3 regions of the Enterobacter cloacae complex sp. genome follow, and region 3 is predicted to be linked to each of the others. Evidence: predicted binding sites of a transcription regulator. Region 3 holds the regulator's gene; each other region holds the start of a gene.
The links. The regulator CRP, encoded in region 3, controls carbon source genes, mostly activating them, when cyclic AMP is high. The targets are predictions, from matches to a motif close to ATGTGANNNNNNTCACAT.
Positions count from the first base shown of each region.

Region 1: the regulator CRP is predicted to act here: its motif matches at 7,481-7,498, upstream of focA (formate transporter FocA).
Region 2: the regulator CRP is predicted to act here: its motif matches at 6,358-6,375, upstream of DBR02_RS09620 (PTS mannitol transporter subunit IICBA).

Region 1 covers NZ_LT991957.1:3,707,718-3,718,315, reverse strand. Annotated here, with positions in the region: gene rpsA (30S ribosomal protein S1) at 1-986, opposite strand, end outside; gene cmk ((d)CMP kinase) at 1,098-1,781, opposite strand; gene aroA (3-phosphoshikimate 1-carboxyvinyltransferase) at 1,967-3,250, opposite strand; gene serC (3-phosphoserine/phosphohydroxythreonine transaminase) at 3,319-4,407, opposite strand; gene DBR02_RS18250 (DUF421 domain-containing protein) at 4,570-5,262, opposite strand; gene ycaO (30S ribosomal protein S12 methylthiotransferase accessory factor YcaO) at 5,390-7,150, shown strand; gene focA (formate transporter FocA) at 7,557-8,414, shown strand; gene pflB (formate C-acetyltransferase) at 8,466-10,598, shown strand, end outside.
Region 2 covers NZ_LT991957.1:1,906,475-1,917,072, forward strand. Annotated here, with positions in the region: gene aldB (aldehyde dehydrogenase AldB) at 1-1,137, opposite strand, end outside; gene DBR02_RS09600 (ROK family protein) at 1,304-2,188, shown strand; gene selB (selenocysteine-specific translation elongation factor) at 2,192-4,030, opposite strand; gene selA (L-seryl-tRNA(Sec) selenium transferase) at 4,027-5,412, opposite strand; gene DBR02_RS09615 (glutathione S-transferase) at 5,516-6,124, opposite strand; gene DBR02_RS09620 (PTS mannitol transporter subunit IICBA) at 6,561-8,468, shown strand; gene mtlD (mannitol-1-phosphate 5-dehydrogenase) at 8,571-9,719, shown strand; gene mtlR (mannitol operon repressor MtlR) at 9,716-10,306, shown strand; gene DBR02_RS09635 (YibL family ribosome-associated protein) at 10,365-10,598, shown strand, end outside.
Region 3 covers NZ_LT991957.1:1,673,477-1,684,074, reverse strand. Annotated here, with positions in the region: gene tsgA (MFS transporter TsgA) at 200-1,384, opposite strand; gene ppiA (peptidylprolyl isomerase A) at 1,663-2,235, shown strand; gene DBR02_RS08580 (putative adenosine monophosphate-protein transferase Fic) at 2,341-2,925, shown strand; gene pabA (aminodeoxychorismate synthase component 2) at 2,956-3,519, shown strand; gene argD (bifunctional acetylornithine/succinyldiaminopimelate transaminase) at 3,608-4,828, shown strand; gene DBR02_RS08565 (YccS/YhfK family putative transporter) at 4,825-6,912, opposite strand; gene crp (cAMP-activated global transcriptional regulator CRP) at 6,970-7,602, opposite strand; gene DBR02_RS08555 (OsmC family protein) at 7,914-8,318, shown strand; gene DBR02_RS08550 (phosphoribulokinase) at 8,404-9,273, opposite strand; gene DBR02_RS08545 (YheU family protein) at 9,304-9,522, opposite strand; gene DBR02_RS08540 (hydrolase) at 9,519-10,541, opposite strand.

The DNA.
Region 1 (10,598 bases), 2.0 Mb from region 3:
TCCACTACATCACCAACGTTAACAACTTTGGATGGGTGGATGTTTTTGTTGGTCCAGTCCATTTCGGAAACGTGCACCAGACCTTCAACGCCTTCTTCGATTTCAACGAAGCAGCCGTAGTCAGTCAGGTTGGTCACGCGACCAGTCAGTTTAGTCCCTTCTGGGTAACGCTTAGCGATAGCTACCCATGGATCTTCGCCCAGCTGTTTCAGGCCGAGGGATACACGAGTACGCTCGCGGTCGAACTTCAGCACTTTAACAGTGATTTCGTCGCCCACGTTCACGATTTCGCTTGGGTGCTTAACGCGTTTCCACGCCATGTCGGTGATGTGCAGCAGGCCATCAACGCCGCCCAGGTCAACGAATGCGCCGTAGTCAGTGAGGTTCTTAACGATACCTTTGACTTCCATGCCTTCCTGCAGGTTTTCCAGCAGCTGATCGCGTTCTGCGCTGTTTTCGGATTCGATAACGGCACGACGGGAAACAACAACGTTGTTACGCTTCTGGTCCAGCTTGATTACTTTGAACTCAAGCTCTTTGCCTTCGAGGTGCAGGGTGTCACGGACTGGACGAACGTCTACCAGTGAACCTGGCAGGAACGCACGAATACCATTCAGCTCAACAGTGAAGCCACCTTTAACTTTGCCGTTGATAACACCGACCACAGTTTCAGCTTCTTCGTAAGCTTTCTCCAGCGTGATCCATGCTTCGTGACGTTTAGCTTTCTCACGAGACAGCAGGGTTTCGCCGAAGCCGTCTTCTACTGCGTCCAGAGCAACGTCAACTTCGTCACCTACCTGGATTTCCAGCTCGCCCTGGGCGTTTTTGAACTGCTCAGCCGGGATGGCAGACTCAGATTTCAGACCGGCGTCAACCAGTACTACGTCTTTGTCGATAGCAACAACAACACCACGAACGATGGAACCCGGACGGGTTTCGATTTCTTTTAAGGATTCTTCAAACAGTTGAGCAAAAGATTCAGTCATGTTTAATCTTCAGGTTAATATTAACGTCCACCTGGCTCCGTGCCGGATGGGGTTGTTTCACATACCCGCCGTCAATCCATTGCAGCGGGGGTACTGCTAAATCGGTCGCGATTACGCGAGTGCCAGTTTTTGGCGCGCATATTGTAGCGCTTTTTCAATCACTTGCTCAATAGTTAAACTGGTAGAATCCAGCACTAATGCATCTTCTGCGGGAACAAGCGGTGCGACGGCGCGGTTACGATCGCGGTCATCGCGCTCTTTTATCTCGGATAAAAGGCGATCAAAGTTAACACTAAACCCCTTTTCCTGCAACTGAAGCATACGGCGTTGAGCACGTTCTTCCGAAGAGGCGTCAAGGAAAATTTTCACTGGCGCATCAGGGAATACCACGGTACCCATGTCGCGGCCGTCGGCGATCAGCCCCGGCGCTTCGCGAAAACCGCGCTGGCGACGTAACAGCGCCTCGCGAACGCGAGGGAAAGCCGCCACCTGAGAAGCCGCATTGGCCACTTCCTGCGTGCGGATTTCACCGCTGACATCTTCCCCTTCCAGGATCACTTCAAGGTTGCCATCAGTAGAGACAAAGCGCACATCCAGATGCGCAGCCAGCGGTACCAGCGCTTCCTCGGACGCAACATCCACATGATGATGCAGCGCAGCCAGCGCCAGCACGCGATAGATTGCTCCCGAATCTAAAAGATGCCATTGCAATGCTTCCGCCATCGCTTTGCACAGAGTACCTTTCCCTGCGCCACTCGGCCCATCAATGGTGATTACCGGGGCAATTGCCGTCATCTTTTTCTCCTTAATTAAGGCATACCGTTAACATGAACGCCGCGCATTATACGCGCCAACGTGCGCAACTGTTAACTTTGCGTGCAAATTCCGAAATGATTGAAGCAGAGTGTAGAAGAAATGAAAGAAGATGACTGTCAGAAAGCGTAAGGAAATGCCGCATCGGGTGATGCGGCATAAGATCATCAGGCCAGGGTGCTAATGCGCGCCAGCTGCTCGAAGTAGTCCGGGAAGGTCTTTGCCGTACATTTCGGATCGAGGATAGTGACCGGCGTATCTGACAGCGCCACCAGCGAGAAACACATCGCCATGCGGTGATCGTTGTAGGTGCCAATTTCGGCAAATTGCAGTTTTGCCGGAGGGGTAACGCGAATGTAGTCTTCGCCCTCTTCGACCTCCGCCCCCACTTTACGCAGCTCGGTTGCCATTGCGAACAGGCGGTCCGTCTCTTTTACGCGCCAGTTGTAAATGTTCCGCAGCGTGGTGGTGCCTTTCGCAAACAGCGCAGCGGTGGCAATCGTCATCGCCGCATCAGGAATGTGGTTCATGTCCATATCGATGGCGTTCAGCTCACCGTGGGTACAGGCGATGAAGTCATCGCCCCAGGTCACCACCGCGCCCATTTTTTCCAGTACGTCGGCAAAACGGATATCGCCCTGCACGCTGTTGCGGCCAATCCCGGTCACTTTGACGGTACCGCCCTTGATCGCGCCCGCGGCCAGGAAGTAAGAGGCCGATGACGCGTCGCCTTCGACAAGATACTGGCCCGGAGACTGATACTGCTGCCCACCGCGAACCACGAAGCGCTGGTAAGACTGGTTTTCCACCTCAACGCCGAAGGTATTCATCAGGTGCAGGGTGATATCAATGTACGGCTTAGAGACCAGGTCGCCTTTAATGCTGATAACGGTATCCTGTGGGGCCAGCGGTGCGGTCATCAGCAGCGCGGTCAGGAACTGACTGGAGACGCTACCGTCCACCTCAACGTTACCCCCGGTAAATCCACCGCGCAGACGCAGTGGCGGGTAATTTTCCTGCTCAAGATAATCAATCTGCGCGCCGCCCTGACGCAGGGCATCCACCAGATGGCCGATCGGGCGCTCTTTCATTCGCGGCTCACCGGTCAGCACAATATTGTTGTTCCCCAGACACAGCGCTGCGGCCAGAGGACGCATTGCCGTACCGGCGTTACCCAGGAAAAGCTCCAGCGCTTCAGCAGAACGTAACGCGCCGCCGTTACCGGTGACTTCACAACGGGTACGATCGTCGGACAGCGTATAATGAACTCCCAACGCTTTCAGCGCATTGAGCATATGGCGCACGTCATCGCTGTCCAGCAGGTTGGTGAGGACGGTGGTGCCGTGTGCCAGAGCCGCCAGCAGCAGAGCGCGGTTCGAGACACTTTTTGAACCAGGCAGATTAATGGTGCCATCTACCCGCGCGATAGGTTGTAACGTCAGGGATTCCATGAAACTCAACTCTCAACTCAACATAATAAAAACCCCGCAGCAACGCTGCGGGGGTGAAAACCAGCCCGTTAACCGTGACGACGTTCGAAGTCGATCATGAAATCGGTCAGGGCTTTAACGCCTTCCAGCGGCATGGCGTTATAGATAGAGGCACGCATCCCGCCAACCACGCGATGGCCTTTCAGCGCGTGCAGACCCGCCGCGAACGACTCTTCCAGGAATACGCTGTCCAGGCTGCTGTCTGCCAGCTGGAACGGTACGTTCATGCGCGAACGGTTAGCTTTCGCCACATCGTTACGGTAGAAATCGCTCTTGTCGATCGTGCCGTACAGCAGTTCGGCTTTCTGCTGATTGATCTTGTCCATCTGCGCCACGCCGCCGTTTTGCTTCAGCCATTTGAAGACCAGGCCGGAGAGATACCAGGCAAACGTAGGTGGGGTGTTGAACATGGAGTCGTTGTCATTCAGGACGGTGTAATCCAGGATTGACGGGCAGGACTTATGGGCTTTCCCCAGCAGGTCTTCACGGACGATGACAATTGTCAGCCCCGCAGGACCGATGTTTTTCTGAGCACCTGCGTAAATGACGCCGTAGCGGCTGACGTCCAGCGGGGTGGACAGAATGGTTGAAGAGAGGTCCGCCGTCACAATGACATTGTCGCCAAAGTCTGGCTCTTCGTGAATGGCGATGCCGTCGATGGTTTCGTTCGGGCAGTAGTGGAGATACGCGGCGTTGTCAGACAGCTGCCACTCGCTCATCGGCTTCACGGCGCGCAGGCCGTCGACGGTGATTTTGGCATCGATGACATTCGGCGTGCAGTATTTGTGCGCTTCTTTTACCGCACTGGCTGCCCAGTAGCCGGCATCGACGTAATCAGCGGTGGTTTTGTCGCCCAGCAGATTAAGCGGGATACCCGCAAACTGGCCGCGTCCACCGCCGTGACAGAACAATACTTTGTAGTTCGAGGGAATGTTCAGCAGATCGCGAAAATCCTTTTCTGCCTCTTCCGCCACCTGAATAAACGCTTTACCCCGGTGGCTGATTTCCATCACCGACGTACCCAGACCGTTCCAGTCACAAAGTTCCTGTTGAGCCTGTTTAAGCACGTCTGCCGGTAACATTGCCGGACCTGAACTGAAATTAAAGACTTGAGCCATTTCCCCTCACCACGCTAAAAGCCATAAGTTATAACTGTGGATATCGGTTTTATCATTCAGTGACACGCGCCGCAATGTCTAAAACTTATGGCCGGAGAAATGTGCCCCTCGTCACACAAAACAATCTGCCGTACCGTTGTCACAAAACCGACAAAATCGCTGTCAGGTAATGCGCTTAGCCCGGCTAACCTTCGTCCATTCTGGATTCGTACAGCGAGGACATAATTGATGATCGCCCGCCTGCATGCCCACCACGTGGCTACATTTTATGCAGGCATACTCGCCCGCCTCAGGTACGGTTTTGTATCGCTCGATAAGCATATCCGGCAGGATGCACAGCCCGGGCCTGACCTCATCGTCGGGATAGTAATAAATGCTGATTTGACCGTTCGTTTCCATAATCGCCAGACGCACCTGCCCCAGCTGTTCAACGCTGCTGATGCGAAGCTCCATAAAGAACTCAAACTCCGTCATATTGGCGCGTTGCACGTTCTCCCAGGCCAGTTGACCATCTTCGACAATCACCACCGGCTTCCCTTCGAACAGATCTTCCAGCTTTTCGCTTTTCGACATCAGCCACATGACCAGCCGGTAGAGCAGCGCGAGCGTCACGAAGACGACAAAGACCGGCACCATAGGCACATCGTCATAAAAGGCAACGTCCCCCGCCGCTGACCCCAGCGTCAGGATGATCAGCACCTCAAACAACGACATCTGCCGGACGCCGCGGCGTCCGGTGATTTTCAGAAACAGGAAGACGAGAACAAAGGTGTAGAAGCTGCGCAGCGCCACTTCACCTAAAAACTCGGGGGGAACTTTATCAAACGCCATCCGCTGGAGATCAAATGCTTTCATTTTTCTATGCCTTAACAGTAGGTTACTGCTTATAAGCATAGCCCAGCCATTTATTTTCGCCGGAGATAGCACCCGTCACGCAAAACCCGTATCATTGCGCGCTTTACGTACGATAAAAGTGAACGCCATGACTCAAACGTTTATCCCCGGCAAAGACGCCGCTCTGGAAGATTCCATCGCTCGCTTCCAGCAGAAACTGACCGACCTGGGCTTTAATATCGAAGAAGCCTCCTGGCTGAATCCGGTGCCCCACGTCTGGTCCGTGCATATTCGCGACAAAGACTGTGCGCTGTGCTTTACCAACGGTAAAGGCGCAACCAAAAAAGCGGCGCTGGCCTCTGCGCTGGGTGAGTATTTTGAACGTCTGTCGACCAACTACTTCTTCGCCGACTTCTGGCTGGGCGACACCATCGCCAACGGTCCGTTCGTTCACTACCCGAATGAAAAATGGTTCCCGCTGACCGAGGACGATGAACTGCCGGAAGGTATTCTGGATGCGCGTCTGCGTGCGTTCTACGATCCGGAAAACGAACTGACCGCCAGCATGCTGATCGACCTGCAATCCGGCAATGAGGAACGTGGGATCTGCGCCCTGCCGTTCACCCGCCAGTCTGATGAGCAGACCGTCTATATTCCGATGAATATCGTTGGCAACCTGTACGTGTCTAACGGCATGTCCGCCGGTAACACCCGCAACGAAGCGCGCGTGCAGGGGCTGTCTGAAGTTTTCGAACGTCACATCAAAAACCGCATTATTGCCGAATCCATCAGCCTGCCGGAGATCCCGGCTGACGTGCTGGCCCGCTACCCGGGCGTGGTGGAATCCATCGCCAAACTGGAAGCGGAAGGTTTCCCAATCTTTGCCTACGACGGTTCTCTGGGCGGCAAATATCCGGTTATCTGCGTAGTGCTGTTCAACCCGGCCAACGGCACCTGCTTCGCCTCCTTCGGCGCGCACCCTGACTTCGGCGTGGCGCTGGAGCGTACCGTGACCGAACTGCTGCAAGGTCGTAGCCTGAAAGACCTCGACGTGTTTACGCCGCCGACCTTTGATGATGAGGAGGTCGCCGAGCACACCAACCTCGAAACGCACTTCATCGACTCCAGCGGTTTGATCTCCTGGGATATGTTCAAGCAGGACGCGGACTATCCGTTCGTGGACTGGAGCTTTGCCGGTACGACGGAAGAAGAGTTCGCCACGCTGATGGCGATCTTCAACGCGGAGGATCAGGAAGTCTATATTGCCGACTATGAACACCTTGGCGTTTACGCGTGCCGTATCATTGTACCGGGCATGTCCGACATTTATCCAGCAGAAGATCTGTGGCTGGCGAACAACAGCATGGGCGCACATCTGCGTGAAACCCTGCTGGCCCTGCCGGGCAGCGAGTGGGAAAAGGAAGATTATCTGAACCTGATCGCCCAGCTGGACGACGAAGGTCACGATGATTTCACCCGCGTACGTGAGCTGCTGGGTCTGGCAACCGGAAAAGATAACGGCTGGTACACGCTGCGCATCGGCGAACTGAAAGCGATGCTGGCACTGGCGGGCGGCGATCTGGATCAGGCTTTAGCCTGGACCGAGTGGACGATGGAGTTTAACCAGTCCGTCTTCTCCGCCGAGCGCACTAACTATTACCGTTGCCTGCAAACGCTGCTTCTGCTTTCTCAGGAAGACGAGCGCGAGCCATTGCAGTATCTGAACGCCTTTGTTCGCATGTACGGTGCAGATGCTGTTGAAGCTGCCAGCGCGGCACTGAGCGGTGAAGAGCCGTTCTATGGCCTGCAAGCGGTTGACAGCGATCTGAAAGCCTTCCCGGCGCATCAGTCGCTGCTGAATGCGTATGAAAAATTGCAGAAGGCTAAAGCCGCTTACTGGTCAGAATAAGCGCATATAACATTAATGGCAGTAGGCGTATTCAACCGCCTGAGCTATATTACGGGGCAATTTCATTGCCCCTTTTTTTTTATTTTTAGGCAATGACATTTAAATGTAATAGTTAAGTTAACCATGGGTAAATATAAAAATACTTACCTGTGCTTTACTGTTACTAATTATAATAAATACTCCATTTTAATTAACTGTTTTAAGGGAGGCTGAAGGAAAAAATTCAACTCTTTTCATAACTTTTAAAATTTATTTTTATACGGATAATCAAATACTTACTCCGCTTTTGCTGTAAAACCATACACACTGCGGGCCTATAAGCCAGGCGAGATATGATCTATATCAATTTCTCTTCTATAATGCTTTGTTAGTATCTCGTCGCCGACTTAATAAAGAGAGAGTTAGTGTGAAAGCTGACAACCCTTTTGATCTATTACTCCCCGCTGCGATGGCGAAAGTTGCCGAAGAAGCGGGTGTCTACAAAGCAACGAAACATCCGATGACGACGTTCTTTCTGGCCATCACGGCTGGTGTGTTCATCTCCATCGCTTTCGTCTTCTATATCACAGCCACCACCGGCACGGCCGGGATGCCTTTCGGCATAGCGAAACTGATTGGTGGTATTTGCTTCTCACTGGGTCTGATTCTTTGCGTCATCTGCGGTGCCGACCTCTTCACCTCAACGGTGTTGATTGTTGTGGCAAAAGCCAGCGGAAGAATTACCTGGGGTCAACTGGGGCGCAACTGGCTCAACGTCTACGTTGGTAACCTGATTGGCTGTCTGCTCTTTGTCCTGTTGATGTGGCTCTCTGGCGAGTACATGACCGCCAACGGCGGCTGGGGGCTTAACGTCCTGCAAACCGCTGACCACAAAATGCACCATACATTTATCGAAGCTGTTGCTCTCGGCATCCTTGCAAACCTGATGGTCTGCCTGGCGGTCTGGATGAGCTACTCTGGTCGTAGCCTGATGGATAAAGCCATGATTATGGTTCTGCCGGTTGCGATGTTTGTTGCCAGCGGCTTTGAGCACAGTATTGCGAATATGTTCATGATCCCGATGGGGATTGTTATCCGCAACTTTGCAAGCCCGGAGTTCTGGACTGCTGTTGAATCAACCCCGGAAAGTTTTTCACACCTGACTATTATGAATTTCATTACTGATAACCTGATCCCCGTCACTATCGGGAACATTATCGGTGGGGGTCTGTTAGTTGGGTTGACATACTGGGTCATTTACCTGCGTGGCGGCGATCATCATTAATGGTTGTCTCAGGCAGTAAATAAAAAATCCACTTAAGAAGGTAGGTGTTACATGTCCGAGCTTAATGAAAAGTTAGCCACAGCCTGGGAAGGTTTTACGAAAGGTGACTGGCAGAATGAAGTCAACGTCCGTGACTTTATTCAGAAAAACTATACCCCGTATGAAGGTGACGAATCCTTCCTGGCTGGTGCAACTGACGCAACCACCAAGCTGTGGGACAGCGTAATGGAAGGCGTTAAACTGGAAAACCGCACTCACGCGCCAGTTGATTTTGACACCTCCGTTGCTTCCACCATCACTTCTCACGATGCTGGCTACATCAACAAAGCCCTTGAGAAAATCGTTGGTCTCCAGACTGAAGCACCACTGAAACGCGCAATCATCCCGTTCGGTGGCATTAAAATGGTTGAAGGTTCCTGCAAAGCGTATAACCGCGAGCTGGACCCAATGCTGAAAAAAATCTTCACCGAATACCGTAAAACCCATAACCAGGGCGTATTCGATGTTTACACCAAAGACATTCTGAACTGCCGTAAATCTGGCGTTCTGACCGGTCTGCCAGATGCCTATGGCCGTGGCCGTATCATCGGTGACTACCGTCGCGTTGCGCTGTACGGTATCGACTTCCTGATGAAAGACAAATACGCGCAGTTCGTTTCTCTCCAGTCTGACCTGGAAAACGGCGTAAACCTGGAAGCGACTATCCGTCTGCGTGAAGAGATTGCTGAACAGCACCGTGCGCTGGGTCAGATCAAAGAGATGGCGGCTAAATACGGCTGCGATATCTCTGGTCCTGCAACCAACGCTCAGGAAGCTATCCAGTGGACCTACTTCGGCTACCTGGCCGCTGTTAAGTCACAGAACGGTGCAGCAATGTCCTTCGGCCGCGTATCCACCTTCCTGGATGCGTACATCGAACGTGACCTGAAAGCAGGTAAAATCACCGAGCAAGACGCTCAGGAAATGATTGACCACCTGGTCATGAAACTGCGTATGGTTCGCTTCCTGCGTACTCCAGAATATGATGAGCTGTTCTCTGGTGACCCAATCTGGGCAACCGAATCTATCGGCGGTATGGGCGTAGATGGCCGTACTCTGGTAACCAAAAACAGCTTCCGCTTCCTGAACACCCTGTACACCATGGGTCCTTCTCCGGAGCCGAACATCACCGTTCTGTGGTCTGAAAAACTGCCTCTGAACTTCAAGAAATTCGCCGCTAAAGTGTCCATCGACACCTCTTCTCTGCAATACGAGAACGATGACCTGATGCGTCCGGACTTCAACAACGATGACTACGCTATCGCGTGCTGCGTAAGCCCAATGGTTGTTGGTAAGCAAATGCAGTTCTTCGGTGCGCGTGCAAACCTGGCGAAAACCATGCTGTACGCAATCAACGGCGGCGTTGATGAAAAACTGAAAATGCAGGTTGGTCCTAAGTCTGAACCTATCAAAGGCGACGTGCTGAACTATGACGAAGTCATGGAGCGCATGGACCACTTCATGGACTGGCTGGCTAAGCAGTACGTGACTGCGCTGAACGTTATCCACTACATGCACGACAAGTACAGCTACGAAGCCTCTCTGATGGCGCTGCACGACCGTGACGTGGTTCGTACCATGGCGTGTGGTATCGCAGGCCTGTCCGTTGCGGCTGACTCCCTGTCTGCAATCAAATATGCGAAAGTTAAACCAATTCGTGACGAAGACGGTCTGGCTATCGACTTCGAAATCGAAGGCGAATACCCGCAGTTTGGTAACAACGACGCTCGCGTGGATGACATGGCAGTTGACCTGGTAGAACGTTTCATGAAGAAAATTCAGAAACTCACTACCTACCGTAACGCTATCCCGACTCAGTCTGTTCTGACCATCACCTCTAACGTTGTGTATGGTAAGAAAACCGGTAACACCCCAGACGGTCGTCGTGCTGGCGCGCCATTCGGCCCAGGTGCTAACCCAATGCACGGTCGTGACCAGAAAGGTGCGGTTGCCTCTCTGACCTCCGTTGCTAAACTGCCGTTTGCTTACGCGAAAGATGGTATCTCTTACACCTTCTCTATCGTGCCAAACGCGCTGGGTAAAGATGACGAAGTACGTAAAACTAACCTCGCGGGTCTGATGGATGGTTACTTCCACCACGAAGCGTCCATCGAAGGTGGTCAGCACCTGAACGTGAACGTGATG
Region 2 (10,598 bases), 230 kb from region 3:
CTTACGGCGTCCGCCGGTCAGCACATCGGCCCCCTCTTTTTTACCGATATCGATATAGTTGAGGATGGTTTCCAGCTGGCCATGCGATACCTGTGCCCCCATCTGGGTGACGTTATCCAGCGGGTTACCGCTGCGGATCGACTCCACGCGCCGGATCGCCCGCTCCATAAAGCGCTCATAAATGGATTCCTGCACCAGCGCGCGGCTCGGGCAGGTACAGACTTCACCCTGGTTGAACGCGAACAGCGCAAACCCTTCCAGCGCTTTGTCGAAGAAGGCATCCTCTTCATCCATTACGTCGGCAAAGAAGATGTTCGGCGATTTGCCGCCCAGCTCGAGCGTGACCGGAATGATGTTCTGGGTCGCGTACTGCATAATCTGCTGACCCACTTCCGTTGAGCCGGTGAACGCCACTTTGGCGATACGTTTTGAGGTGGCAAGATACTCCCCAATCTCGCCCCCGGCCCCGTTGACCACGTTAATGACGCCCGGCGGCAACAGATCGCCAATCACCTCCATCAGCAGCAGCACCGAAAGCGGGGTTAAGCGCGCAGGTTTCAGCACAACGCAGTTGCCCGCCGCCAGCGCGGGGGCCATTTTCCAGCTCGCCATCAGCAGCGGAAAGTTCCAGGGAATGATTTGCCCCACCACGCCCAGCGGCTCGTGGAAGTGATACGCCACGGTGTCGCTGTCGACCTCGCTGATCCCACCCTCCTGAGCACGAATGCAGGAGGCAAAATAGCGGAAATGGTCAATCGCCAGCGGGACGTCTGCCGCCATGGTTTCGCGGATCGGCTTGCCGTTGTCCCACGTTTCTGCCGTTGCCAGCAGCTCCAGATTCTGCTCCATCCGGTCAGCGATTTTGAACAAAATGGCCGCCCTGTCCTGCACGGAGGTCTGTCCCCATTTATCCTTCACCTTATGTGCCGCATCCAGCGCTAAATCAATATCCCGCTTGCCCGAACTGGCAATTTCACATAACGGCTGGCCGGTGACGGGCGTCAGGTTGGAATAGTATTCACCGTCGACGGGCGCCACCCAGTCACCACCGATAAAGTTGTCATAGCGGGGCTTGAGCTTAAGGGGAAAACCATACTCGCCAGGCTGGATACGCGATGAGGGAGGATTGTTTGTCATGACCGTCTCCTTGCAGTAGGTGTACAACAAGGGTAGTTCCGGCTGGTGATTTTCTCGCCAGCGGGTAGCAGGTTTACGAGCCGCATCACGGATTACCGTACTTTACGTTTCGTTTCTGCCGCCGGAGCCATAATTAATAGTTCAGGGGCACATGAGGAACGATGCAATGCAGCTATTTATCGGCTTTGACGTGGGTGGAACCCACATCAAACACGGCGTAATTAACGAAAACGGCGAAGAACTGACATCCGATGAATATGATACGCCGGACGATGAAAGCACCTTCAAAGAGAAGTGGAAAGCGGTGGTGGATAAGTACTGCCAGGAGCACGAGATCGCCGGCATTGGCGTGAGTTTTCCGGGACACATCAATCACCACACCGGCGAAGCGGCCAAAGCCGGGGCGCTGGACTATCTTGACGGCGAAAACCTGTGCGGACTGTTCGCACAGCTGACCGATCTCCCCGTGACAATCGAAAATGATGCCAACTGCGCGGCGCTGGGCGAGCGCTGGCAGGGCGCGGGCAAGGACTATGAGCATTTCGTCTGCATCACCATCGGTACCGGCATCGGCGGCGGTATCGTCATGGAGGGCGATCTCTACCGCGGATCGCACTACCGGGCGGGTGAATTTGGCGTGCTGCCCGTGGGCAATGAGGGCGAACCGATGCATGAAGTGGCGTCTGCCAGCGGCCTGATGAAAGCCTGCCGCCGCGCGCTGGCCGTGTCGGAAGATGAAATGCCTGACGGCGAGGAGCTGTTTAAACGCATGGACAGCGACGTGCATCTGCGCGAAGCCATTGAAGAGTGGGCACACTGTCTGTCGCGCGGTATCTACAGCGTGATCTCTATGTTCGATCCGCAGGCGGTGCTGATTGGCGGGGGCATTAGCGAGCAGGAGAAAATTTATCTCCTGCTGGATAAATACTTACAGCGATTCGAGGAGTGGGAGGCGCTCCGGGTGCCCATCCTTCCCTGCGAGCTGGGCAACCAGGCGGGAAGGCTGGGCGCGGTCTGGCTGGCTAAGCAGAAGCAGGCGCGCAGCGCTTAACGCTTACGGAAATAACTGCGCGTAGCGGAGCACATGGTCATTGCCGCGACGACGCGTAAACCCGATGCGGTTGAAGTACTCCAGGATCTGAATCGCCAGCTTGCGTCCCACGTTCAGCCGATCGCGGAAGTCGGCGGCGCAGGTCGATCCGCGCGCATGATCCAGCTCGCGGATCAGGTTCGCAAACGCCACGATCCGATCGTTGCGGTAATAACGATCTTTCACGATCGCCACAATCATGCCCTGCTGGGCCGCATGGCGCAGTACCTGTCGCATTAGCTGCTCATCGGTATGGGTTTCACGCGCCAGATCGCGTACCCACCACGGTTCATCGCCAAACAGCGCCGCCACCTTTTGCCACACCGCGTCCTGCTCGGCGGTAAAACCCGCCTTGTGTTCCGGCAGGTGCAGCCAGCCGTGATGGCTTGCGATCGCGCCGCTGGCGCGCATGTTTTCAATCAGCAGCAGCACCAGCGCGTCGTCTTCCATCGGCAACGCCATGCGCCGCAGACGCTCACGGCCCGGGCCTGGCTCATCCTGATGCTGTTCATGGTAGGTGGCCAGCGTGCTCAGCACCTTGCGCTGCCAGCGCGCCGCCACCGGCGCGTTCAGCAGGCTGTTACCGGCCTGAATAAAACCTGGCTCCTGCGTCAGAAGCCGCAATCCTTCGCCGCTGAGCTGGCGCGCCCAGGCGAACGCAGCCAGATCCACCGCACCACGTTCAAGGTGGATATCTAACGCAGACTTATCATCGCGGGCCTTCGCCAGCGCGCCCAGCCACTGTAAATACTCGGGCTTACGCTTGCCGCGACGGGGCGGATTAAGCATGACCACGCGCGCGCCCGCCAGCGTTTCTCGCGCCGAAATATCGCGCAGGACCAGGCGGTCGTTATCCGCCAGCCAGAGCGGGGAGTCGAACACCAGCTCGGCGAGATCGTTTTCCAGCAGCGACACGCGTCCGGTGATGTGGCTGGCCGCGTGGTGGATATGCAGCGGCTGCCACTGGGTCAGCGGCGTGTGGGTCTGGAGAGAGACGATCGCCCGCCCGCAAGGTTCTGGCGGCGCGTCAGCCATCAGCCAGTCGCCACGGTTAAGCTGCTCTTTCCCGGCATCCCCGGCAACGTTCAGGGCGATACGCTGCCCGGCATGGGCCCGTTCCACCGGCTGGTTTTGCGCGTGAAGTCCGCGCACGCGCATCGGTTTATTTACGCCCGTTAGCCACAGGGTATCGCCCACGTTCACTTCGCCGCTCAGCGCGGTGCCGGTCACCACCAGCCCAGCACCTTTTACGGTGAACGCCCTGTCGATCGCCAAACGGAAACGGTGATGGCTGGCATGCTCACGAGACGGGATCTGCTGCAAATGGTCGCGAAGGGCGTCGATACCGCTGCCTTCTGTCGCCACGGTGACAAACAGTGACGCATCCTTAAAACCGTATTCATCGAGCGTCGCCAGTACCTCTTTACGCACCTCATCGATACGCGCCTCATCCACACGGTCCGCTTTGGTGAGGGCGACGGTCAGCTGCGGGCTGCCCGTCAGTTGCAGGATCGCCAGATGCTCGCGCGTTTGCGCCATCACCCCGTCATCGCACGCGACCACCAGCAGAGCGTGATCGATACCGCCCACGCCCGCGAGCATATTGGACAAAAACTTCTCGTGGCCGGGCACGTCGATAAAGCCCAGCACGCGACCATCGGGCAGCGGCCAGTAGGCGTATCCCAGGTCAATGGTCATGCCGCGCTTTTTCTCTTCCGGCAGGCGATCGGCATTTACGCCCGTAATGGCCTGCAATAACGTGGTTTTGCCGTGGTCAACGTGACCGGCGGTGGCAATAATCATTTCAACATCATCTCCAGAAACCGCACTTCATCTTCCAGACAGCGTAAATCCAGCCACATGCGGCCATCACCGATACGGCCAATCACCGGCGTCGGTAATGTACGCCAGCGCGCCGACAGCGCCTCAAGCTGGCTTCCGCGTCCGTCGCGCGGGGTGAACGTCAGCGCCTCGCTCGGTAATCTGTCCACGGGCAGCGAGCCGCTGCCAATTTGCGACAAACAGGGCTCGATACGAACATCAAATTCAGGGTAGTGAGGAGCAACCTGCGGCAGTAGCGTTTCCGCGCGCGCGCGGATGGAGGCTGCATTACGGCTTAGCAAACGCAACGTGGGCAGGCGGTCAGCCAGTTTCTCCGGGTGAAGATAGAGCCGCAGCGTGGCTTCCAGCGCGGCCAGCGTCATTTTATCAGCACGCAGGGCGCGCTTCAGCGGATGTTGCTGTAGCTGCGCAATCAGCTCGCGCCTGCCGACGATGATCCCCGCCTGTGGTCCGCCCAGCAGTTTATCGCCAGAGAAACTGACCAGGCTTACGCCCACGGCAACCATTTCCTGCACCATCGGCTCTTTCGGCAGACCGTACTGGCGCATATCCACCAGCGACCCGCTGCCGAGATCGGCGATCACCGGCACGTTAAGCTCGCGCCCAATGGCAGCCAGCTCGGCTTCATCCACCGTTTTGGTGAACCCCTCGATATGGTAATTGCTGGTATGCACTTTCATCAGCAGCGCGGTGTTTTCATTCACCGCCGCGCGATAATCTTTCGCATGGGTACGGTTGGTTGTGCCCACTTCATGCAGCGAGCACCCCGCCTGGCGCATGACATCCGGAATTCGAAATGCCCCGCCGATTTCCACCAGCTCGCCGCGAGAGACGACAACCTCTTTCCCGCTCGCGGTAGCCGCCAGCATCAACAGCACCGCCGCCGCGTTGTTATTCACAATGCAGGCATCTTCCGCGCCGGTGATCTGGCAGAGCAGATCGGCCAGCGCGCGATCGCGATGCCCGCGCCCGGCGCCGTCCAGATCGTACTCCAGCGTCACCGGCGAGCGCATGGCCCGGGTGACGGCCTGTATCGCCTCTTCCGCCTGTTGTGCACGGCCCAGATTGGTGTGCAGAACCGTGCCCGTCAGGTTAATGACCGGGCGCAACGCGCTTTGCGCGCGCTCATTCAGCCTCCGTTCAACTTCCTGCTCCCACGCCATGCACCAGCCAGGAAGCGCGTTCTCAGCCTGAATATGACGGCGCGCGTCATCCTGAAGCTGGCGTAGCATGTCGACCGTTGCAGTATGGCCAAACTGCGCCAGCACCACGGCTATGCGCGGGTCACGAAGCAGACGATCGGTTGCGGGGATCTGGCTGTAGAGGGAATGATGAGTAGTCATGAATGCGCCTGGCGAGTAAATATCTTCCCCCCTCCCGACGGGAGAGGGAGTTAACATGTGGGGGGATTGTACCGCCTCCTGCCGGGAAGTGTTATAACCCGCATCAAGCCTTTGGTGGTTCGGTACGGGCAAAACTTTCGCGCTGGAAGAGCGTCTCCGCCAGCTTAACCAGCAGCGGGCGATCCACACACCACCCAGGCGAGACCCGGCGGAAATTGAGGTAGCCAATGGCGCAGGCGATGGCGATCGTCGCCAGATTCAGGCTATCGCTTAGGATTTTACCGTCGCGGATCAGCTGTTCACACCTATCCAGGCTGCGGCTGATTTTTTCTCGCTGACGCAGCAGTTCATCCTCTGACTGCTGTGCGGCGGGCCTCGCCTGCTCGCGCACGGACGTTAACGCTGCGTCCATAATGCCATCGGCCAGCGCTTCAATTTGCTTCACCGCCAGCGCCGCTTTTGGATCCGCCGGCAGCATGGCTGGCGCAACGCCAAGCAGCTCGATGTATTCCGCAATGATCGGGGAATCAAACCAGTAGTCACCCTCGTCCGTGACCAGCGCCGGAACTTTACCCAGCGGGTTGTACTGCGCAACGCCGTTCTCAGCGTTGTAGGGCTGTTCATTCACGAATTCAAATTCAATCCCTTTCTCCAGCAGGAGAATCGAAATCTTACGCACGAAAGGACTGGTATAACTGCCGATGAGTTTCATTGCTTATCCTTAATGCCCACAAAGAGGTCAGTATGGATCACGTCGTGAAAAAAGGCAGGTATGCGTATCGCATTCCTGACCTCAGGCGATACGGGAGGAATCCGTATAAAAATATTTTGTGAATCAAGTCACAATCCAGAAACAAACCGCCAACTTAGAAATGTGATTATTATCACAAAAAGCACGCCAATATGGCGCAATTTTGCGCGATGTATTTTTTTTACACACTCATTATGTGATCACCGTCACTTCATTAATCACCACACCCCCTACATTTACGTGACTGCGATCACACAAAATTTCGCTGTCTGGACAGTTGAACGATTCAGTGCCAGATTTCACAGCATCAGAACAGGGCCCGGCTACCTCTGCCGCCGCACATTAACGATAAACCTCGGGCCATAAGCCTAAGCGTAAACATAAGAAGGGGTGTTTTATGTCATCCGATTTCAAGATCAAAGTGCAAAGCTTTGGTCGTTTCCTCAGCAACATGGTGATGCCAAATATCGGCGCGTTTATCGCGTGGGGTATTATCACCGCATTGTTTATTCCGACAGGGTGGTTGCCTAACGAAACGCTGGCGAAACTTGTTGGCCCAATGATCACATACCTGCTGCCGCTGCTCATCGGTTATACCGGTGGTCGTCTGGTGGGCGGTGACCGCGGTGGCGTCGTGGGTGCCATCACAACCATGGGCGTGATCGTCGGTGCGGATATGCCGATGTTCCTCGGTGCGATGATTGCCGGTCCTCTGGGCGGCTGGGCGATTAAGAAATTCGACGTCTGGGTTGATGGCAAGATCAAGTCCGGCTTCGAAATGCTGGTGAACAACTTCTCCGCGGGCATCATCGGGATGATCCTCGCGATTCTGGCGTTCCTCGGCATTGGTCCGGCGGTTGAAGTGCTGTCCAAACTGCTGGCGGCGGGCGTTAACTTCATGGTGGCGCACGACATGCTGCCGCTGGCGTCTATCTTCGTTGAACCGGCGAAAATCCTGTTCCTTAACAACGCCATCAACCACGGCATCTTCTCCCCGTTGGGTATTCAGCAGTCTCACGATCTCGGCAAGTCCATCTTCTTCCTGATTGAAGCCAACCCGGGTCCGGGCATGGGCGTTCTGCTGGCGTACATGTTCTTCGGTCGCGGCAGCGCGAAACAGTCTGCTGGCGGCGCGGCTATCATCCACTTCCTGGGCGGTATCCACGAAATTTACTTCCCGTACGTGCTGATGAACCCGCGTCTTATCCTGGCCGTTATCCTCGGCGGTATGACTGGCGTGTTCACCCTGAGCGTGCTGGGCGGCGGTCTGGTCTCCCCTGCTTCTCCGGGCTCTATCCTGGCGGTGCTGGCGATGACGCCGAAAGGCGCGTACTTCGCGAACATCGCGGCAATCTGTGCGGCCATGGCGGTCTCCTTCGTGGCATCCGCTATCCTGCTGAAAACCAGCAAGGTGAAGGAAGACGACGATATCGAAGCGGCAACCCGCCGTATGCACGACATGAAGGCTGAATCCAAAGGCGCTACGCCGCTGGCGGCTGGCGATGTCTCTAACGACCTGAGCCACGTGCGTAAAATCATCGTTGCCTGCGACGCCGGTATGGGTTCCAGCGCAATGGGTGCCGGCGTGCTGCGTAAGAAAGTGCAGGATGCGGGTCTGACCAACATCTCCGTGACCAACAGCGCGATTAACAACCTGCCGCCGGACGTTGACCTGGTCATCACGCACCGCGATCTGACCGAGCGCGCCATGCGTCAGGTGCCTCAGGCGCAGCACATTTCCCTGACCAACTTCCTGGACAGCGGCCTGTACACCAGCCTGACCGAACGTCTGGTTGCGGCCCAGCGCCATGAAGATAACGAAGTGAAGGTGCGCTCCAGCCTGCAAGACAGCTTTGACGAGAGCAACGCGCATCTGTTCAGACTGGGCGCGGAAAACGTCTTCCTCGGCCGCACCGCGACCAATAAAGAAGAGGCGATTCGCTTCGCCGGTGAGCAACTGGTGAAAGGTGGCTACGTTCAGCCTGAATACGTTGACGCGATGCTGGATCGTGAAAAGCTGACGCCAACCTACCTGGGTGAATCCATCGCGGTTCCGCACGGTACGGTTGAAGCGAAAGACCGCGTGCTGAAAACCGGCGTGGTGTTCTGTCAGTATCCTGACGGCGTGCGCTTCGGTGAAGAAGAAGACGACATCGCCCGTCTGGTGATTGGTATCGCCGCTCGCAACAACGAGCACATTCAGGTGATTACCAGCCTGACCAACGCCCTTGATGATGAAACGGTCATCGAGCGTCTGGCTAATACCACCAGCGTTGAAGAAGTGCTGGCGCTGCTCAACAAATAACAGCGTCTCTTCCCTCTCCCCGACGGGGAGAGGGCTAGGGTGAGGGGAAAACGTTTCTCACCCCAGCCCTCTCGGGTAAAAACATTGATGAAGGTTAATACTATGAAAGCATTACATTTTGGCGCAGGTAATATTGGTCGTGGCTTTATCGGTAAACTGCTGGCAGACGCGGGCATTACCCTGACATTCGCCGATGTGAATCAGGTGGTTCTGGATGCCCTGAACGCCCGTCATAGCTATCAGGTACATGTAGTCGGTGAAAACGAGCAGGTTGAAACGGTTTCTGGCGTGAACGCGGTGAGCAGCATTGGCGACGACGTGATTGACCTCATCGCAAACGTTGACCTGGTCACCACAGCCGTAGGGCCGGTAGTGCTCGAACGCATCGCCCCGGCGGTCGCAAAAGGCCTGGCGAAGCGTAAAGCACAGGGCATTGAAAAACCGCTGAACATCATCGCCTGTGAAAACATGGTGCGCGGCACCACGCAGCTGAAAGGCCACGTTCTTGCCGCCGTTGCAGAGGAAGATAAAGCCTGGGTTGAAGCGCACGTCGGGTTTGTGGATTCCGCCGTAGACCGCATCGTTCCGCCGTCCGAATCCGCCACCAACGATCCGCTGGAAGTGACCGTGGAAACCTTCAGCGAGTGGATCGTCGATAAAACCCAGTTCAAGGGCGCGCTGCCGACCATTCCGGGAATGGAACTCACTGATAACCTGATGGCATTTGTCGAACGTAAACTCTTCACGCTGAACACCGGGCATGCTATAACCGCGTACCTCGGAAAATTGGCCGGTCATCAGACCATTCGCGACGCGATCCTCGATGAGAACATCCGTGCGGTGGTCAAAGGCGCAATGGAAGAGAGCGGCGCGGTGCTGATCAAACGCTACGGTTTTGATGCTGATAAACACGCAGCATACATCCAGAAAATCCTCGGTCGTTTTGAAAACCCGTATTTGAAAGATGACGTTGAGCGCGTTGGCCGTCAGCCGCTGCGTAAGCTGAGCGCGGGCGACCGCCTGATTAAACCGCTGCTGGGCACGCTGGAATACGGCCTGCCGCACGCCAACCTGGTGAAAGGGATTGCTGCCGCGATGCACTACCGCAGCGAGCAGGACCCGCAGGCGATTGAGCTGGCTCAGCTGATTGATGACAAAGGCGCGCAGGCTGCGCTGGCGCAGATCTCCGGTCTGGACGCCAGCAGCGACGTGGTTGCGGAGGCGGTTAACGCATACAACGCAACCAAATGATGCAGAATCCGGCGCAGGTGAGCCTGCGCCCGAATAACAGATTGTCAGATATGCAGGCAACAATGGAACAAACCCAGGCCTTTGAAAATCGTGTGCTTGAGCGTCTGAATGCTGGCAAAACCGTACGAAGCTTTCTGATTGCCGCCGTCGAGCTGTTAACCGAGGCGGTGAACATTCTGGTGCTTCAGGTGTTTCGCAAAGACGACTACGCGGTAAAGTATGCTGTTGAACCGTTGCTGGACGGAGACGGACCGCTGGGCGATTTATCGGTACGGCTGAAGCTGATCTACGGTCTTGGTGTGCTCAACCGCCAGGAGTATGAAGACGCCGAGCTGTTAATGGCGCTGCGCGAAGAGCTCAATCATGACGGTAACGAGTATACCTTTACCGATGATGAGATCCTCGGTCCCTTCGGCGAGCTGCACTGCGTATCCGCGCTGCCTCCTGCACCTCCGTTTGATAACAGCGACCCTGAGCTGTACGCGATGCAAAAGCTGCGTTATCAACAGGTTGTCCGCTCCACCATGGTGCTTTCCCTGACTGAGCTGATTTCTAAAATCAGCTTAAAAAAAGCGTTTCAGAAGTAAGCCCGCACACATTGGTGTATCCTTCCCTGTAAATTCCCCGTTTTCAGAGTTATTTGTCATGAAAGAAGTCGAAAAGAACGAAATTAAACGCCTGAGCGACCGTCTGGATCTGGTCCGCCATCAAATGGCCGGTCTCTCCCTGGTCGATTCCGCCGAGAAATACGCCGAGCTGGAAAAAGAGTCCGTGAAGCTGGAAGCGGAAATCGAGCGCCTGCGCGAAGTGAAAGGCCAGAAGCTGAGTAAAGAAGCACAGAAGCTGATGAACATGCCGCATCGCCGCGCGATCACCAAA
Region 3 (10,598 bases):
GATGCAAATCAAATACGCCTGCACCTACCCCTTAGTGGGTATATCTATGATTTGTCAGGATTTTTATAAGTGGCGGATATTGTTCGTTTTTTGTGCTTGCTTGTTTTTTGCACAAATTTAGTGGGGTTTTTACGAATCGGCAGTCAGAGCGGGTAAGCGGGGTAAAACCCCTTTGCAGAACGCAAAGGGGTGATGGCGATTAATGGGTAGCGGTTGCCGTATTGTGCTGGCGGTGACGGGTCACAAAGCCCAGCACGAAGCACATGATAAACACCACGGCGTACAGACCATTAGCGGTATGCAGCGCCGCCAGCGGGCCGCTGTGCGCTACGATCGGGCCCGTGACCACGAAGGTCAGCATGGTGCCGATGGTGCCGCAGGTCAGCACGAAGTTCACCAGCTTTGGCGAGGCCACTTTGGTCTGGAGTGAGCCAAGGGTGATGATTGAGGTATAAATCGCGCTGGAGAAGAAGCCCAGGGTCAGAATGAACCACGGCATATGCTCCGGGGAACCGTTGATGAACAGATACATCAGCACGGTCGCCAGACCCGCCAGAACGGTCAGAATACGTTGCAGGTCGAAGAAGCGCAGGATGAAGCTAAAGGCCCACATGCCGAACATGTAAGACATCCAGAAATCGCTCACCAGCTTGCCCGCGTCGTTCAGGCTCATGCCCAGACCTTTGGCGTATTCCGGTACCCACGAGATAAAGCCCAGCTGACCGAGGATGTAGCACAGGGCGGCAATGGAGAGGAACAGCACGCCGATACCCCATTTTTCCTTCGCCACCGGCTCTGAGGTGGTCTGCGCTTTTTTGCCGAGTACCGGGAAGTCACAGCCGAAGGTCAAGATGAAGATCGCGACATAGACCAGACCGATACAGGCGTATACCCAGTACCATTCAATGCTGCGCGCGAGAAGATACGCGGCGACCATCGGGAAAATCATCCCGGCCATGCTGAAGAAGGAGTCGGTAAACAGCAGACGCGCGCCGCGCTGGCGGCCTTCATACATATGGGTGATCAGGAACGTACCGATCGACATGGTGATCCCGCTCACCAGGCCCAGCACGAACATGGCGGCGGAGAACAGGGCGATGCTGTGGCTCAACATCAGGCCCGCCACGGCGGCAACCATCAGCACGAAGCCGAAGCGCAGCTGGGTTTTCAGCGGCACGATTTCCATCAGCCAGGCATTCAGGAAAATAGAGATCAGGATCCCCGCGTTCAGGAAGGTGAAGGTGTTACTCATGCTGGAAACGGGCAACTGGAAATACTCTGCGATATTACCCATCACCATCCCGGTGACGATCACCAACGCGCCGGTCAGGGCGTAAGAGAAGAAGCTGATCCATGTGAGCTTGATGCGATTGCTGTTAGTCATGTCTGGCCTGTTAAAAGTAAAGAAAAACGCATGGACTGCGTTTGAGCGGGCAGATTTTAGTCGCGAAAGTGATCTAATTAAATCTTTTCAGAAAATTTTGAGCACAATTGCAGGCTTTAACGTGATAAAGATCACATTCTATCGCGTGTTGAACAATCGTTTGCGCGGTAATAATTGTTTCAATTTCGTAAAATTAGGTAAAAGACTGGTCTGGGTTCATACTGCTCTTTAGAATCAAGCCATTCGCTTTTTATACTGCGCTTTGTTAAGGAATTCTCATGCTCAAATCAACACTGGCGGCTGTCGCAGCTGTGTTTGCTCTTTCTGCCGTTTCCCCTGCTGCGCTGGCAGCCAAAGGAGACCCTCACGTCCTGCTGACTACCTCTGCGGGGAATATTGAGCTGGAGCTGGATAGCCAGAAAGCCCCCGTTTCCGTGAAAAACTTCCTCGACTACGTGAACAGTGGTTTTTATAACAACACCACGTTCCACCGCGTGATCCCGGGCTTTATGATTCAGGGCGGCGGTTTCAACGAGCAGATGCAGCAGAAAAAGCCTAACCCGCCAATCAAAAATGAAGCGGATAACGGCCTGCTGAACAAGCGCGGCACCATTTCCATGGCGCGTACGGCGGATAAAGACAGCGCCACCAGCCAGTTCTTCCTCAACGTGGCGGACAACGCTTTCCTGGATCACGGCCAGCGCGACTTTGGCTATGCGGTCTTCGGTAAAGTGGTGAAAGGCATGGACGTGGCGGACAAGATCTCTCAGGTTCAGACCCACGATGTCGGTCCATACCAGAATGTGCCGTCTAAGCCAGTGGTGATCCTCTCCGCGAAAGTGCTGCCGTAATCGTTCTTCCACACGGGCATATCCTGCCCGTGTCTTTCCCTCCTCCCAGCGAAAGCGCGTTTTGCTGCTTATACTTGTGGCAAACGGACTATTCAGGGAGGCGTAGTGAAAAAACTCACCGACAAGCAAAAATCCCGACTCTGGGAGCAACAGCGTAGCGTCAATCTTCAGGCCAGTCGCCTTCTTGAAAAAGGCAAGGGTCCAGCTGACCCCGATATTGAGACGCTGGAACTGGGGCCTCCTGCACCGGGTTTACCCCATCTGTGCCTTATTCACCGCCATTTATTCCGCAACGAAATGAAAGGGGCTGGTGAGCTGCGCACCGCCGATATTTCCAAAGGCGACATTCCTTTTTGCCATTTCGAGTACATCGAGAAGGTGGGGAATGAGCTGATGGCTTCGCTGGAAAACGATAAATATCTGGTCGGCCTTCCGAAAGAGGATTTCACAGACAAAATGAGTCACTACTACTGTGAAATCAACATGCTACATCCTTTTATGAGCGGCAATGGCGTGGCCCAGCGGATCTTCTTTGAACAGCTGGCGATCCATGCGGGCTACGTGCTGAACTGGCAAGATATCGACCCGGACGACTGGGCCGCCGCCAACCAGAGCGGGGCGACGGGGGATCTGGCCGCCCTGAACGCCATCTTTGCTAAAGTAGTGAGCGAAGCGCGGGGATCTGAGTAGAATAGGGCGGCAATTTTTTCGGGAGCCGCCATGATTCTGCTGATTGATAACTACGATTCCTTTACCTGGAACCTTTACCAGTATTTTTGTGAGCTGGGGGCAGAGGTGGTTGTCCGCCGTAACGACGAGATCGCGCTGGCAGACATTGACACGCTGGCTCCCCGGAAAATCGTGATTTCGCCGGGGCCGTGTACCCCGTCGGAGTCCGGTATCTCCCTGGAGGCGATCCGCCACACCGCGGGCAGGCTGCCGATTCTGGGCGTCTGCCTTGGCCATCAGGCCATTGCGCAGGTTTTTGGCGCGACCATTGTCCGTGCCGCGAAAGTCATGCACGGTAAAACCTCGCCGGTCACGCACACCGGTTCGGGCGTTTTCTCAGGACTCAACAATCCGCTAACCGTGACGCGCTACCATTCGCTGGTGATCGATCCGCCGACGCTCCCGGCCTGCTTTGAGGTTACCGCCTGGAGCGAGACGCAGGAGATCATGGGCATTCGTCACCGGGACTGGGATCTTGAAGGCGTGCAGTTTCACCCGGAAAGCATCCTGAGCGAGCAGGGGCACGCGCTGCTGGCGAATTTCCTCAACCGCTGAATATCTGTTGCCTTGCTGTGATTTTTTATGCATATTTTGTGATTATATTTTCACAAGCACTGTGACATAAAAAATGGATGGTCATGACATGGCAACTGAACAACCAGCAATTACCCGCGCGACATTCGATGAAGTGATCCTGCCGATTTATGCACCGGCTGAGTTTATTCCGGTAAAAGGGAAAGGCAGCCGCGTGTGGGATCAGCAGGGCAGAGAGTACGTAGATTTCGCGGGCGGTATTGCGGTGACGGCGCTGGGCCATTGCCATCCTGCGCTGGTGGACGCGCTGAAAACCCAGGGCGAAACCCTGTGGCACACCAGCAACGTTTTCACCAACGAACCGGCGCTGCGCCTGGGCCGTAAGATCATCGATGCAACCTTCGCCGAACGCGTGCTGTTTATGAACTCCGGCACCGAAGCCAACGAAACCGCCTTTAAGCTGGCGCGCTATTACGCAACCACGCGCCACAGTCCGTATAAAACCAAAATCATCGCCTTCCATAACGCTTTCCACGGTCGCTCGTTCTTTACCGTTTCCGTGGGCGGCCAGCCGAAGTATTCCGACGGCTTTGGCCCGAAACCAGCGGACATCATCCACGTGCCGTTTAACGATCTGCACGCGGTGAAGGCGGTGATGGACGACCACACCTGCGCGGTGGTGGTCGAGCCGATTCAGGGGGAAGGCGGCGTCACGGCGGCTACCCCGGAATTTCTGCAAGGACTGCGCGAGCTGTGCGATGCGCATCAGGCGCTGCTGGTGTTTGATGAAGTGCAGTGTGGAATGGGGCGTACCGGAGATCTGTTCGCTTACATGCACTACGGCGTCACGCCGGATATTCTGACCAGCGCGAAAGCGCTCGGCGGCGGCTTCCCGGTCAGCGCGGTGTTCACCACCCAGGATATCGCTTCCGCGTTCCACGTCGGCTCACACGGCTCCACCTACGGCGGTAATCCGCTGGCGTGCGCCGTGGCGGGCGCGGCGTTCGACATCATCAACACGCCGGACGTTCTGAACGGCGTGAATGCGAAACGCGACCTGTTTGTGAAAGACCTGAAAAAGATTGATGAACAGTACGACGTGTTCAGCGAGATCCGCGGCATGGGGCTGCTGATCGGCGCCGAGCTGAAGCCGCAGTACAAAGGTCGCGCGCGCGATTTCCTGCACGCCGCCGCCCATGAAGGCGTCATGGTGCTCAACGCCGGGCCGGACGTGATGCGCTTTGCGCCGTCGCTGGTGGTGGAAGAGAACGACATTGAAGACGGGTTAACCCGCTTTGCCGCGGCGGTCGCGAAGATTGTAAAAGGCTAATACGCCGTCCGCTTTAACCTGCGGGTTAACCAAATCCCGTGATGCGGACGCTGACGCCATGCCACCGACGAAATGGTGTGCATGGTGTTCAGGTGCCCGAGAACACGCTGCAAATGCTGCTCCAGGGTGCTCATCGGGCCGTGGGTAAGTGTTTCCGGCGCTTCCATAATATTTGACTCTCCCGACTCGCCCGGCGCGTCATACTCCAGACGCTGCTGGCAGCGCTGCAACGCAATTTCACACGACTGCAAATAGCGCTGCGCCAGGTCTGGCGTCAGCATGGTGTGCTCGCGCGCCAGCGTGGTCATGGCGTTGATGTGCTCGACGATAAACTGGCTGTGCGTCACCCACAGCTTCATGTCCGCCAGGTAGTGCGCGTTAAAGCCCGGCTCCTGCATGGCCTGGTTCAGGGAGTTGAACAGGGCGTTGTGCGCCTGGTTGACCTTCATGCGCTCGTAGGCCAGCGGGGAAGGCTGCGGGTCGTCGCTCAGGATCAGACGAATGGCCTGCTGATCGGCCTCCAGCGCGTCGTGGGCGTTCTGCCTCAGCAGCCCGCTCTGCCACTGCGGCCACAGCCAGACCATGCCGCCAAAGGCGATCAGACAGCCAATCAGCGTATCGACCAGCCGGGCAATAATAAACTGTTCCCCGTTAAGCGTGAGCAGTTGCAGGGTATACACCGCCGTCACCGTAAAGCCCACCATCGCCCAGCCGTAGTTTTTGCGGATGATCAGATAACTCACCAGGGTAATCGCCAACATACCGGCCAGGGTATAGCCCTCCGGCACGTGAAAGTGCAGCGTCACGCCCGCGATAATCAGCCCCGCCATCGTGCCGCCCGCACGATGCAGAATCCGGACCCGCGTGGCGCCATAGCCGTTCTGGGTAACAAACAGCACGGTCATTAAGATCCAGTAGGGTTTCGGCAGGTGCAGGGCCATTCCCATCAGGCTGGCGATGCTCAGCATCACGCTGATCCGCGCGGCGTTGCGCAGGGCGGAAGACTTCAGTGACAGGTAGCTTTTCAGCGCGGGCAGCAGCGGGAGCCGTTTTTGCTTATCGGCCATCAGGTCGCGGGCATAAAGTGGGCGCTGGGTGCGCAGCACGCGGGCGATGCGGCTGAAATGCCAGGCGGCAAATTGTCCGACCGGGTTATCCGCGTGCTGACGCGCAATCTTCTCCAGCGCGCCGAGCTGTTTATCCATGTTAAAGCGCGTCGGGTAGCGGTGATAGAGAATATCATCAGCCAACACCCGCAGGCGCGCCGCGACGGTCTGCGCGTTCCAGCGGATCACCGCTTCCGCATGGCTGCGCTCCACCAGCTTTTGCACCTCTTCCGGATTATGCAGGCTGACGGAGATATGCTCCTGCAAATCCAGCCCGACCTGGAAGGTACGCAGCAGCCGCTTATATTCATGATTTTTATTGGCGGCAAGCATGTGCAGCTGCTGGTAGCACTGGCTGATCAGATCCACCACTTTTTGCTGCCGCTCCAGCAGCGGCGGCAGGGATTTTTCCGGGTCGGTATGCTGGGTGAGAAGGGTGTATTTTGCTTCGCAGTATTCAGCAAGCTGCACGTAGAGCAGGCTCAGGGATTCACGCAGCGGCTGTTCCCGCCACAGCCAGAACCAGAACCAGTTAAACAGCCCGTACCACAGCGTGCCGAGGGCGTAGATCAGCAATGGCTCCCACACCGGCATATTGCCCGCAAGGCTTAAGGTGAAGATGGCGGCTATCAGCGACGCGGGAAGCAGTCGGGCGTGCAGCGAGCTGATTTCGGCGGTTACGCCGAGCGTCATCGCCAGCACGGTCAGGATCAGCGGCAGCGGTATGTCGCGGGCCAGTAAAAGCTGCACGGCAAGGCTACAGCCGGCAAACAGGCAGCCGCCAATAATCAGGCGTTTGAAAAAGCGTTTATGCGGCGTGTCCAGACCGGCAATGTTGCAGCAGGCGGGCACGAGAGAAAACAGCAACCCCTGCTGAAGATGTCCGAGGAGCAGGCCCACGGCCACGGGGAGACACAACACCAGCGTTTGTCGCAGTGCGTAGTTAACTTCCGGGTGATAGATCAGCCTGCGCCACATGAGGAGTAGAGACAAAAACGGCGTGCCACCCTGCGGCGGCACGCCGTCTGACCGGAATTAACGGGTCCCGTAAACCACGATGGTTTTACCGTGGGCGGAGATCAGGTTCTGGTCTTCCAGCATCTTCAGGATACGGCCCACTGTTTCACGGGAGCAGCCGACGATCTGACCGATTTCCTGGCGGGTAATTTTAATTTGCATACCGTCAGGGTGGGTCATGGCGTCCGGCTGTTTCGCCAGGTTCAGCAGCGTCTGCGCGATACGACCGGTTACGTCCAGGAAAGCAAGGTTACCCACCTTCTCAGAGGTCACTTGCAGACGGCGTGCCATCTGGGAAGAAAGACGCATCAGGATGTCAGGGTTGACCTGAATCAGCTGACGGAATTTCTTGTAAGAAATTTCAGCCACTTCACATGCTGTTTTAGCACGAACCCAGGCGCTACGTTCCTGGCCTTCTTCAAACAGGCCCAGTTCACCGATAAAATCGCCCTGGTTCAGATAAGAAAGGATCATCTCTTTCCCTTCTTCATCTTTGATCAGCACGGCCACCGAGCCTTTAACGATGTAATACAACGTTTCCGCTTTTTCACCCTGGTGAATCAGCGTGCTCTTTGATGGGTACTTATGAATGTGGCAATGAGACAAGAACCATTCGAGAGTCGGGTCTGTTTGCGGTTTGCCAAGCACCATGCGCTGTTATCCTCTGTTATAAGCTGTCACCAGAGTCATAAGATGCATCCGGACTCTGGGGTTGCAATCGAATTCTTACCCATACCCTGGGAAGTCGGCTGTCGTAACGTTTCGCAGCCAGTAAAGTTTGATGTCCTCTGCATACATGTGTAACGTCAATGTATTACTGTAGCATCCAGAGTGTTTTAGCATAGCTTTCGCCGCGTGTCTCCTGGTGTCTCGCTTCAGCATGACGCAGGTCGCCTTCCGTTGCGAGAAATGTAACGTACACGTAATCTGTCATAAAAAATGCAACGTTGGAGTGAGTGAATATGCAAGCGCGTGTGAAATGGGTTGAAGGGTTAACGTTCCTGGGCGAGTCGGCCTCCGGGCACCAGGTTTTGATGGACGGTAACTCCGGTGATAAAGCCCCAAGCCCGATGGAAATGGTGCTGATGGCGGCAGGGGGATGCAGCGCGATCGACGTGGTGTCGATCCTGCAAAAAGGCCGTCATGACGTGACCGATTGTGAAGTGAAGCTGACGTCAGAACGTCGCGAAGAGGCGCCACGCCTGTTCACGCACATCAATCTGCATTTTGTTGTCACCGGGAAAGCGCTGAAAGACGCGGCGGTGTCACGCGCGGTGGATCTCTCAGCGGAGAAGTACTGCTCCGTGGCGTTGATGCTGGAGAAAGCGGTAAACATCACCCATTCGTATGAAGTGGTCGAGGCTTAATTTTTTGGCGGGTGGCGCTTCGCTGACCCGCCCTACAAAAGCATGAACGTAGGCCCGGTAAGCGCAGCGCCACCGGGCAAAAAAATCACGCGATCTGCTTCCCTTCCATCAGCCGCTGCACCAGCGGCGTCATGATCAGCTCCATCGCCAGCCCCATTTTTCCGCCCGGCACCACTAACGTATTCATGTGCGAAATAAACGAGCCTTGCAGCATCGCCAGCAGCCAGGGGTAATCGATGCCTTCCAGGTTGCGGAAGTGGATCACCACAAAGCTTTCGTCCAGCGAGGGAATGCTTTTCGCGGCGAACGGGTTAGAGGTATCCACGGTGGGCACGCGCTGGAAGTTAATGTGGGTGCGGGAGAACTGTGGCGTCAGGAAGTTGATGTAGTCTTCCATGGAGCGCACCACCGAGTCCATCACCGCTTCACGCGAGTGGCCGCGCTCGCTGATGTCGCGCGTCAGCTTCTGGATCCACTCAAGGTTAACAATCGGCACCACCCCCACCAGCAAATCCACGTGGCGCGCCACGTCGTGCTGAGGCGTCACCACGCCGCCGTGCAACCCTTCGTAAAACAGCACGTCAGTCGGTTCCGGCAGCGGCTGCCAAGGCGTGAACGTGCCGGGTACCTGGTTCCAGGGAACGGCTTCATCGTAGGTGTGCAGATACTTGCGGGACTGTCCGGTGCCGCTTTGCCCGTATTCGCGGAAGGTTTGCTCCAGCAGGCCGAAGTCATTCGCCTCTGGACCAAAGTAGCTGATGTGTTTACCCAGATCCCGCGCCTTGCGGATGGCCATGTCCATCTCCGGGCGCGTGTAGCGGTGAAAGCTGTCGCCCTCTACCTCTGCCGCCCGTAAATTCAGCTGTGCGAAGATCTTGCGGAAGGCGAGGCTGGTGGTGGTGGTTCCCGCCCCGCTCGAACCCGTAACGGCAATAACCGGATGTCTGGCAGACATAGCAACTCCCTGACTGGAAAAGTTTTAAGATCAGCCATGAAACGCGTTGCGGGGCATGATATTGACCGTCTCATGCAGTTCGGACCATACCAGCACCACGTCGCCGCTTTTAAGCTGGCGCTTAACATCGTTGACCTTTTGTTCAAGCGAACGTTCATGTTCACCATAATCGGTGCCTTCGCGCAAGACAAAGCTTTCAATCAGATTATCGAGCGTTTCGGGAGAGAGATCCTGCCAGGGAATAATCATTTTTTACCGTCCAGATAAGCCGTTAACCAGTCGGGAATACGCGTCTCAAGCCACATTTTAGGCCGACGCAGCGTGCCGCCAACAAAGCCGACGTGTCCGCCGAACTCGGTAAGCTGATACTGCACGTTGGCCGGCAGATAATCGGGCGCGGGGATCGAGTGATGATCCATAAACGGATCGTCTTTGGCGTGGATAATCAGCGTGGGTTTCGTGATTTGATTCAGTAAAGGCATGGCGCTGCACTGACGGTAATAGTCGATTGCATCGGCAAAGCCGTGAATTTTCGAGGTGATCAAATCATCAAACTCGCGCAGGCGCTTCACGCGTTTAAGCTGTTGCAGCGTCACAGGCAGCGTATCCGGGTAGGCCTTTAGCTTGCGCGCGGCGTTGGCTTTCAGCAGGTTGAGCAGGTAACGCTGGTAGACTCGCGAAAACCCCTTTTCCATATGATAGCTGCACTGCTCAAGCATAAATGGCGCAGAGACAATAACCGCCGCGTCCAGCGGTACGGCGTCGCTCTCTTTCGCCAGCAGGCAGGCCAGCATATTGCCGCCCAGCGAGTATCCCACCGCTGCCGTTGGCGCGGCGCCAAAACGGTCTCTCAGCCAGCGCAGAAACCAGGTGCCATCCTCGGTTTCACCGGAGTGATAGATGCGTTTCTGGCGATTCGGCTCGCCGCTGCATCCGCGAAAGTGCATCACGACCCCAAGCCAGCCGCGGGCTTTCGCCGCCTCGATGAGGCCGTGGGCGTAAGGGCTGTGCAGGCTACCTTCCAGACCGTGAAACACTACCAGACGAGGTTTATGTTTGGCCCGCTCCGGATCTTCGCTCCAGGCAAGATCCAAAAAGTCGCCATCCGGCAAATCCAGGCGTTGCCAGTGAGGGGCGAACCGTACCTTGCGCCGGATCAGGCGCGGCAGCATGGTTTGCAGGTGGGGGTTAGCCACCCCGCGCATGGGCACAAACTCTGCGCTCTCTTCGGCTGCAATGTCGAAGTCTGAGGGAATGATTTGGGTCATAAGGGCGATGCTGATTCTTGTCAGTAATTAACTATACCTTCCGGATTGTACCCCGTT